Regions from separate parts of the Streptomyces sp. NPDC059201 genome, predicted to be linked through region 2. Evidence: riboswitches for the same ligand, from Rfam matches in the RefSeq annotation. Region 2 holds a riboswitch; each other region holds the start of a gene.
The links. A riboswitch is a leader RNA that binds a small molecule or an ion and turns the genes downstream of it on or off. The one in region 2 is predicted to bind thiamine pyrophosphate.
Positions count from the first base shown of each region.

Region 1: linked by a shared signal. The riboswitch ahead of thiO (glycine oxidase ThiO) and the one ahead of thiC (phosphomethylpyrimidine synthase ThiC) in region 2 are both predicted to bind thiamine pyrophosphate.
Region 3: linked by a shared signal. The riboswitch ahead of ACFXMG_RS24905 (thiamine ABC transporter substrate binding subunit) and the one ahead of thiC (phosphomethylpyrimidine synthase ThiC) in region 2 are both predicted to bind thiamine pyrophosphate.

Region 1 covers NZ_JBHZBB010000002.1:731,685-733,940, forward strand. The annotation lists gene thiS (sulfur carrier protein ThiS) at 1-126, opposite strand, end outside; gene thiO (glycine oxidase ThiO) at 123-1,307, opposite strand; TPP riboswitch at 1,305-1,417, opposite strand; gene ACFXMG_RS09150 (NAD(P)/FAD-dependent oxidoreductase) at 1,501-2,256, shown strand, end outside.
Region 2 covers NZ_JBHZBB010000007.1:397,274-399,529, forward strand. The annotation lists gene ACFXMG_RS24185 (YibE/F family protein) at 1-883, opposite strand, end outside; TPP riboswitch at 955-1,093, shown strand; gene thiC (phosphomethylpyrimidine synthase ThiC) at 1,088-2,256, shown strand, end outside.
Region 3 covers NZ_JBHZBB010000008.1:106,512-108,767, reverse strand. The annotation lists gene rlmN (23S rRNA (adenine(2503)-C(2))-methyltransferase RlmN) at 1-646, shown strand, start outside; TPP riboswitch at 676-785, shown strand; gene ACFXMG_RS24905 (thiamine ABC transporter substrate binding subunit) at 866-1,951, shown strand; gene ACFXMG_RS24900 (ABC transporter permease) at 1,990-2,256, shown strand, end outside.

The DNA.
Region 1 (2,256 bases), on a different contig from region 2:
CGGCACCACCGTCTCGTTGACGGCGGCGGCGACCCCGGAGGGCGCGGTGGTGAGGTCGGCGACCAGGGTGGCCAGGGAGACGGGGCCGGCGAGCGCGCGCGGCTCGCCGTTCACGGACACGTTCATACGGGCTGCTCCTGACGTACGGAGAGAGCGGTGGGGAAGCGGCGGGGGGAGAAGGGGCGCGCCTCGTCGGGCAGGAGGCCGGTGGTGAGCACCTCCGCCATGACGTCGCCGGTGACGGGGGTGAGGAGGACCCCGTTGCGGTAGTGGCCGGTGGCCAGGTGGAGGCCCGGGAGGGCGCTCGGGCCGAGCAGCGGCGCGTTGTCGGGGGAGCCGGGGCGCAGTCCGGCGAGGGTCTCGGTGAGCGGCAGCTCGGTCAGGCCCGGGACCAGCTCGTGGGCGTCGCGCAGCAGCTCGTACACCCCGCCCGCGGTCACCGTGGTGTCCCAGCCCAGCTCCTCGCTGGTGGCGCCGACGACCAGCTCGCCGTTCTCGCGCGGCACCAGGTAGACGTGGCTGCCGCGGACCACGGCCCGGACGGTGCGGGAGAGGAAGGGGGCGTACGGGGCGGGGATCCGCAGCCGCAGGGCCTGGCCCTTCACCGGGCGGACCGGCGGCAGGACGGCCGGCGGCACGCCCGCGAGGCGGCCGCTGAGGCTGCCCGCCGCGAGGACGGTCTGGCCCGCGGCGAGCTCGGTGCCGTCGGCGAGGACGACCCCGCGGGCCCGGTCGCCGGTCACGACGAGCCGCTCCGCGATGGCCCGGTGGAAGGCCACTCCGGCCCGCTCGCAGGCGGTGAGCAGCGCGGTGGCCAGCCGGCGCGGGTCGACCTGGTGGTCGCCGTCCACCCGCAGCCCGCCGCGCACGCCGGGCGCCAGCATGGGTTCGAGGCGGCGGCACTCGCGCCCGCTCAGCCATTCGGAGGCGAGCCCGCAGCGGGTCTGGAGGGCGTGCAGTTCGCGCAGGTGGGCCCGGTCGTCGGCGTCGAGCGCGACGGCGAGGGTGCCGCAGGCGCGGTAGCCGACGTCGAGGCCGGTGGCCTCCTCCAGCTCGGCGACGAACGCGGGGTAGCGCGCGGCGGAGGCGAGGTTGAGCCCGAGCAGGGTCTCCTCGCCGTAGTGCAGTTCGGTGACGGCGGCGAGCATGCCCGCCGCGACCCGGGCGGCGCCGCCGCCCGGGTCGGGGTCGACGACCGCGACGCTCAGCCCGCGCCGGGCCGCCCGCCAGGCCGTGACGAGGCCGATGATGCCCCCGCCGACCACGAGGACGTCGGTGCTCTGGAGCTTTCCTTCGGAAGAACGCATGGGCGTTCCGCCCCTCCCTTCGCCGGCATGACCCGGATCAGGTTCGTACGGTCGGAGGCCGGCCAGCCTCCCTCTCAGCCCGGTGCGTCCGGGCTCCCGCGAGTGGTGTGTGCCCGCCACCCTAGCCCCCGTCCGCGGAGCGCCACAGGGCACCTCTCTTTCTGACGGCACGTCAGATGCGTAAGGTGGACGGGTGAGCGAGCAGAAGCAGACCCAGCGGCACGTCGTGATCGTCGGCGCGGGCATGGCGGGCGTCCAGACCGCCGTCGCCCTGCGCGAGCAGGGCTTCGAGGGCCCCGTCACCCTCATCGGCGGCGAACCCCACCAGCCCTACGACCGGCCCCCGCTCTCCAAGGCCGTCCTCCTCGGCAAGGCCGAGCACTCCGCCTTCGACGTCGACTTCGAGTCCCTCGGCGTCGACCTCCGCCTCGGCCTCGACGTCACCGGACTGCGCCCCGCCGACCACGAGCTCGACACCGAGGCGGGCCCCGTCCCGTACGACACCCTCGTCCTCGCCACCGGCGCCCACCCGCTCACCCTCCCCGGCAGCGACGGCGTCCCCGGCGTCCACCTGCTGCGCACCCTCGACGACGCCGTCCGCCTCGGCCCCGTCCTGGCCGGCCGCGGAAGCGTCGTCGTGGTCGGCGCCGGCTGGATCGGCGCCGAGTTCGCCACCGCCGCCCGCGAGGCCGGCTGCGCCGTCACCGTCGTCGAGGCCGCCGCCCTCCCGCTCGCCGGAGCCCTGCCCGCCGAGGTCACCACCGCCATGGCCGGCTGGTACGCCGAGAGCGGCGCCGAACTCCTCACGCACGCGCGCGTGGCCACCGTCCGGCCCGGCACCGTCGTCCTCGCCGACGGCCGCGAACTGCCCGCCGACGCCGTCGTCGTCGGCATCGGCGCCCGCCCCGCCACCGACTGGCTCGCCGGCTCCGGCATCGCCCTCGACCCG
Region 2 (2,256 bases):
GCAGCAGCGAGATCAGCGTGCCCAGCACGGCGACCGAGGTGCGGGCCGACAGACCGTGACACATGTAGAGCGCGAGCAGCATGATCGCGCTCGACCCGACCACGGCCACGACCAGCGGGTTCGAACCTTCGAGGATCGCGGGGAGGATGAAGAGGGTGAGCACCAGGAAGCTCACCGCGAGCGCGATCAGCGCCATCACGCCGCGCAGCCGTCCGACGAGGACGACCGCGAGCGCGAAGATGCCGGCGAGGACCGCCATCGGCACCTTGCGGTTCACGTCGGTCACCGAATACTGGAGGTCGGCCGGGGCGTCGGGGGCGTAGGCGACCACCACGCCCTGCCCCTCCTCCAGTTGGCGCGGAGCGTCCGGCTGCACGATCTCGGTGAACCGGCGGCCCTTGTCCGTACCGCTCGTGACCTCGATCGTCGCCCTCTCGCACTGCCCCTGCTGCCCGTTGACCGCCTCGCGGCCCTGCGGGGTGGTCGTGTCGCCGGTGGGCGGCACCTGCGCCGCGTTCACGTCCTTGCAGTCCACCTGCTCGACCGCGACGACCTTGCCCTGCTCGGTCTGCCGGTCGAAGCCGACCCCGGTCCGCTCGTGCGCCGCGGTGCCACCGGGCCAGAGCACCGCGAGACCCACGACCACGGCGGTGGCGAAGGGGATGAGGACGGCCGCGATGACCCTGCGCAGATGGCGGGAGACGGGCGCGGCGGGCCCGTGACTGTGGCTGTGGCCGTGGCCGTGCCCGGATCCGTGGCCGGACCCACCGGAGCGGTGACCGGCGGCGCCGTGGTCGTGACCAGCGCCGTTTCCGGGCTCGTTTCCGGGCTCGTGGCCGGGCTCGTGGCCATGCGGATCGGGGGACTGCTGCGAGGAAGTCACCGCCTGATCATCGCAAGAACGGCGGGGGCCCACTGTTCAGCACGCCCGGGAGGGCGCTAGCGTGGTGACACCTTTGCACACGCGGGAGCTCGGAGCACCGGGCTGAGAGGGCGCTGATCACCGTACGCGGACACGTACGGGAGGAGGCTGCGCCGACCGCCGAACCTGTTACCGGGTAATGCCGGCGTAGGGAGATTCGGTCTCATGACCATTCAGGACGCACGCACGCCTGCCTCCGACCAGAAGGACCCGAACGGCGCGCGCACGCCGGGCTGGCACAAGGGGTACGTCGAGGGCTCGCGCCCCGACCTCCGGGTGCCGGTCCGGCAGGTGCACCTCACCAACGGCAAGGACGTGACGCTGTACGACACGTCCGGTCCGTACACCGACCCCACCGTCGACACCGACGTCCGCCGGGGCCTGCTGCCGCTCCGCGAGAACTGGATCATCGCGCGCGGCGACACCGAGGAGTACGCGGGACGCCCGGTCCGCCCCGAGGACGACGGCATCAAGCACACCTCGCCGCGCGGCGGCGGGCTCAAGAACCTCGACGCGGTCTTCCCGGGCCGTCCGCGGCTGCCCCGCCGGGGCCGCGCCGGGCAGGCCGTGACCCAGCTCGCGTACGCCCGCCGGGGGGAGATCACCCCGGAGATGGAGTACGTGGCGATCCGGGAGAACGTTTCCCCCGAGGTCGTCCGCGAGGAGATCGCGGCGGGTCGCGCGGTGCTGCCGGCCAACGTCAACCACCCCGAGATCGAGCCGATGATCATCGGCAAGCGGTTCCTGGTGAAGGTCAACGCCAACATCGGCAACTCCGCGGTCACCTCCTCGATCGAGGAGGAGGTGGAGAAGATGACGTGGGCGACCCGCTGGGGCGCCGACACGGTCATGGACCTGTCCACCGGCCGCAACATCCACACCACCCGCGAGTGGGTGCTGCGCAACTCCCCCGTGCCCATCGGCACCGTGCCGCTCTACCAGGCCCTGGAGAAGGTAGACGGCAAGGCCGAGGAGCTGACCTGGGAGATCTACAAGGACACGGTCATCGAGCAGGCCGAGCAGGGCGTGGACTACATGACCGTGCACGCCGGCGTACTCCTGCCGTACGTGCCGCTCACCGCGCGCCGCAAGACCGGCATCGTCTCGCGCGGCGGCTCGATCATGGCCGCCTGGTGTCTCGCGCACCACAAGGAGAACTTCCTCTACACGAACTTCGAGGAGCTCTGCGAGATCCTCGCGGCGTACGACGTCACGTACTCGCTCGGCGACGGTCTGCGTCCCGGCTCGATCGCCGACGCCAACGACGCGGCGCAGTTCGCGGAGCTGAAGACGCTCGGCGAGCTCAACACGATCGCCAAGCGGCACAACGTGCA
Region 3 (2,256 bases), on a different contig from region 2:
CCAGATCGTCGACGGCATGCGCGCGCTGCGCGACGGCGAGGTGCCGGGCGGTCCGGCGCGGCTGTCGAACATCGTCTTCATGGGGATGGGCGAGCCGCTCGCCAACTACAAGCGGGTCGTCGGCGCCATCCGGCGGCTGACCGACCCCGAGCCGGACGGTCTGGGCATCTCCCAGCGCGGGATCACCGTGTCCACGGTGGGTCTGGTGCCGGCGATGCTGCGCTTCGCCGACGAGGGCTTCAAGTGCCGGCTCGCGGTGTCGCTGCACGCGCCGGACGACGAGCTGCGGGACACGCTGGTGCCGGTGAACACGCGCTGGAAGGTGCGGGAGGTGCTGGACGCGGCGTGGGAGTACGCGGAGAAGTCCGGGCGCCGGATCTCCATCGAGTACGCCCTCATCCGGGACATCAACGACCAGGCGTGGCGCGGTGACCTGCTCGGCAAGCTGCTCAAGGGCAAGCGGGTGCACGTCAACCTGATCCCGCTGAACCCGACGCCGGGCTCGAAGTGGACGGCGTCCCGGCCGGAGGACGAGAAGGCGTTCGTCGACGCGATCGCCCGGCACGGTGTGCCGGTGACCGTCCGTGACACCCGGGGTCAGGAGATCGACGGTGCCTGTGGACAGCTCGCGGCCTCCGAGCGCTGACCTTGTACCCTGAGCTCGAACACACCTGCATATTCCGACAGGGGAGCGCCACAGCGCTGAGAGTGCGGTAACCGTAGACCGCAGACCCTCTGAACCTCGCCCAGGTCATTCTGGGTAGGGAGTTCGGTCGTAACTCGAGCTGTTGCGCCCTGCCCGCGTCCGGTCTCCGGTCGCGGGCGGGGCCGCGTCTCTTCCTGGTCCCACCCAGGAGGACAACACATGAACACCAAGAAGGCCGCCGCCGTCGCGCTGGCCGCGGCGCTCGGCATCACGAGCCTCGCCGCCTGCTCCACCGAGGACGTCCGCGACGCCGCGGGGAAGTCCGGTGCGCCGGTGCCGAAGACCGTGACCCTCGTGAGCCACGACTCGTTCAACGCCTCCAAGGAGGTGCTGGCGGAGTTCACGAAGCAGACCGGTTTCACCGTGAAGGTGCTGAAGGCCGGTGACGCGGGCGAGGCCGTCAACAAGGAGATCCTGACCAAGGGCTCCCCGCAGGGCGACGTCTTCTTCGGCGTCGACAACACGCTGCTCTCCCGCGCCGTGGAGAACGGCATCTTCGTGCCGTACGAGGCGAAGGGCCTGGACCGGATCCCGGACACCTTCAAGCTCGACAAGCGGGTGACGCCGGTCGACACCGGTGACATCTGCGTCAACTACGACAAGAAGTTCTTCGCGGACAGGAAGCTGGCGCCGCCGCAGACCTTCGACGACCTGGCGAAGCCGCAGTACAAGGACATGCTGGTGGTGGAGAACCCCGAGCGGTCCTCCCCGGGCCTCGGTTTCCTGCTCGGCACGGTCGCGAAGTACGGCGACGACGGCTGGCAGGACTACTGGAAGAAGCTGAAGGCGAACGGCGTGAAGACCGTCGACAGCTGGGAGCTCGCCTACAACCAGGAGTTCTCCGGCTCGGCCGGCGGCAAGGAGGCCAAGGGCGACCGCCCGCTGGTCGTCTCCTACGCCTCCAGCCCGCCGGTCGAGGTGCTGTACGCGGAGCCGCAGCCGAAGGAGGCGCCCACCGGGGTGTCCGCCGGCACCTGCTTCCGGCAGATCGAGTTCGCGGGGCTGCTGAACGGGGCGAAGAACCCCGAGGGCGGCAAGGCGCTGATCGACTTCCTGATCTCGAAGAAGTTCCAGGACGATATGCCGCTCCAGATGTTCGTCAACCCGGTGGCGAAGGACGCGACCCTGCCGGAGCTGTTCACCCAGCACGGTGTGGTCGTGGAGCAGCCGGAGACGATGGCTCCGGAGAAGATCGCCGAGAAGCGTGAGGCGTGGATCCAGCAGTGGTCGTCGCTCCTCAAGTGAGGCGTGACCGCCGGGGGAGCGCGGCGCGGCTGGGGCTGATGGCCCTGCCCGTCGCGTTCTTCGCGGTGTTCTTCGCCTGGCCCGTCGTGTCGATCGTCGAGCGCGGGCTGCGGCCCGCCGGCGCCTGGGACCTGGGCGTGATCGGGGCGACGCTGGGCCGGTCCGACATCCTCGACGTGCTCGGCTTCACCGTGTGGCAGGCGGCCGCCTCCACGGGGCTGACGCTGCTGGTGGCGCTGCCGGGGGCGTATGTCTTCGCCCGCTTCGCGTTCCCCGGGAAGGGGGTGCTGCGGGCGGTCGTGACC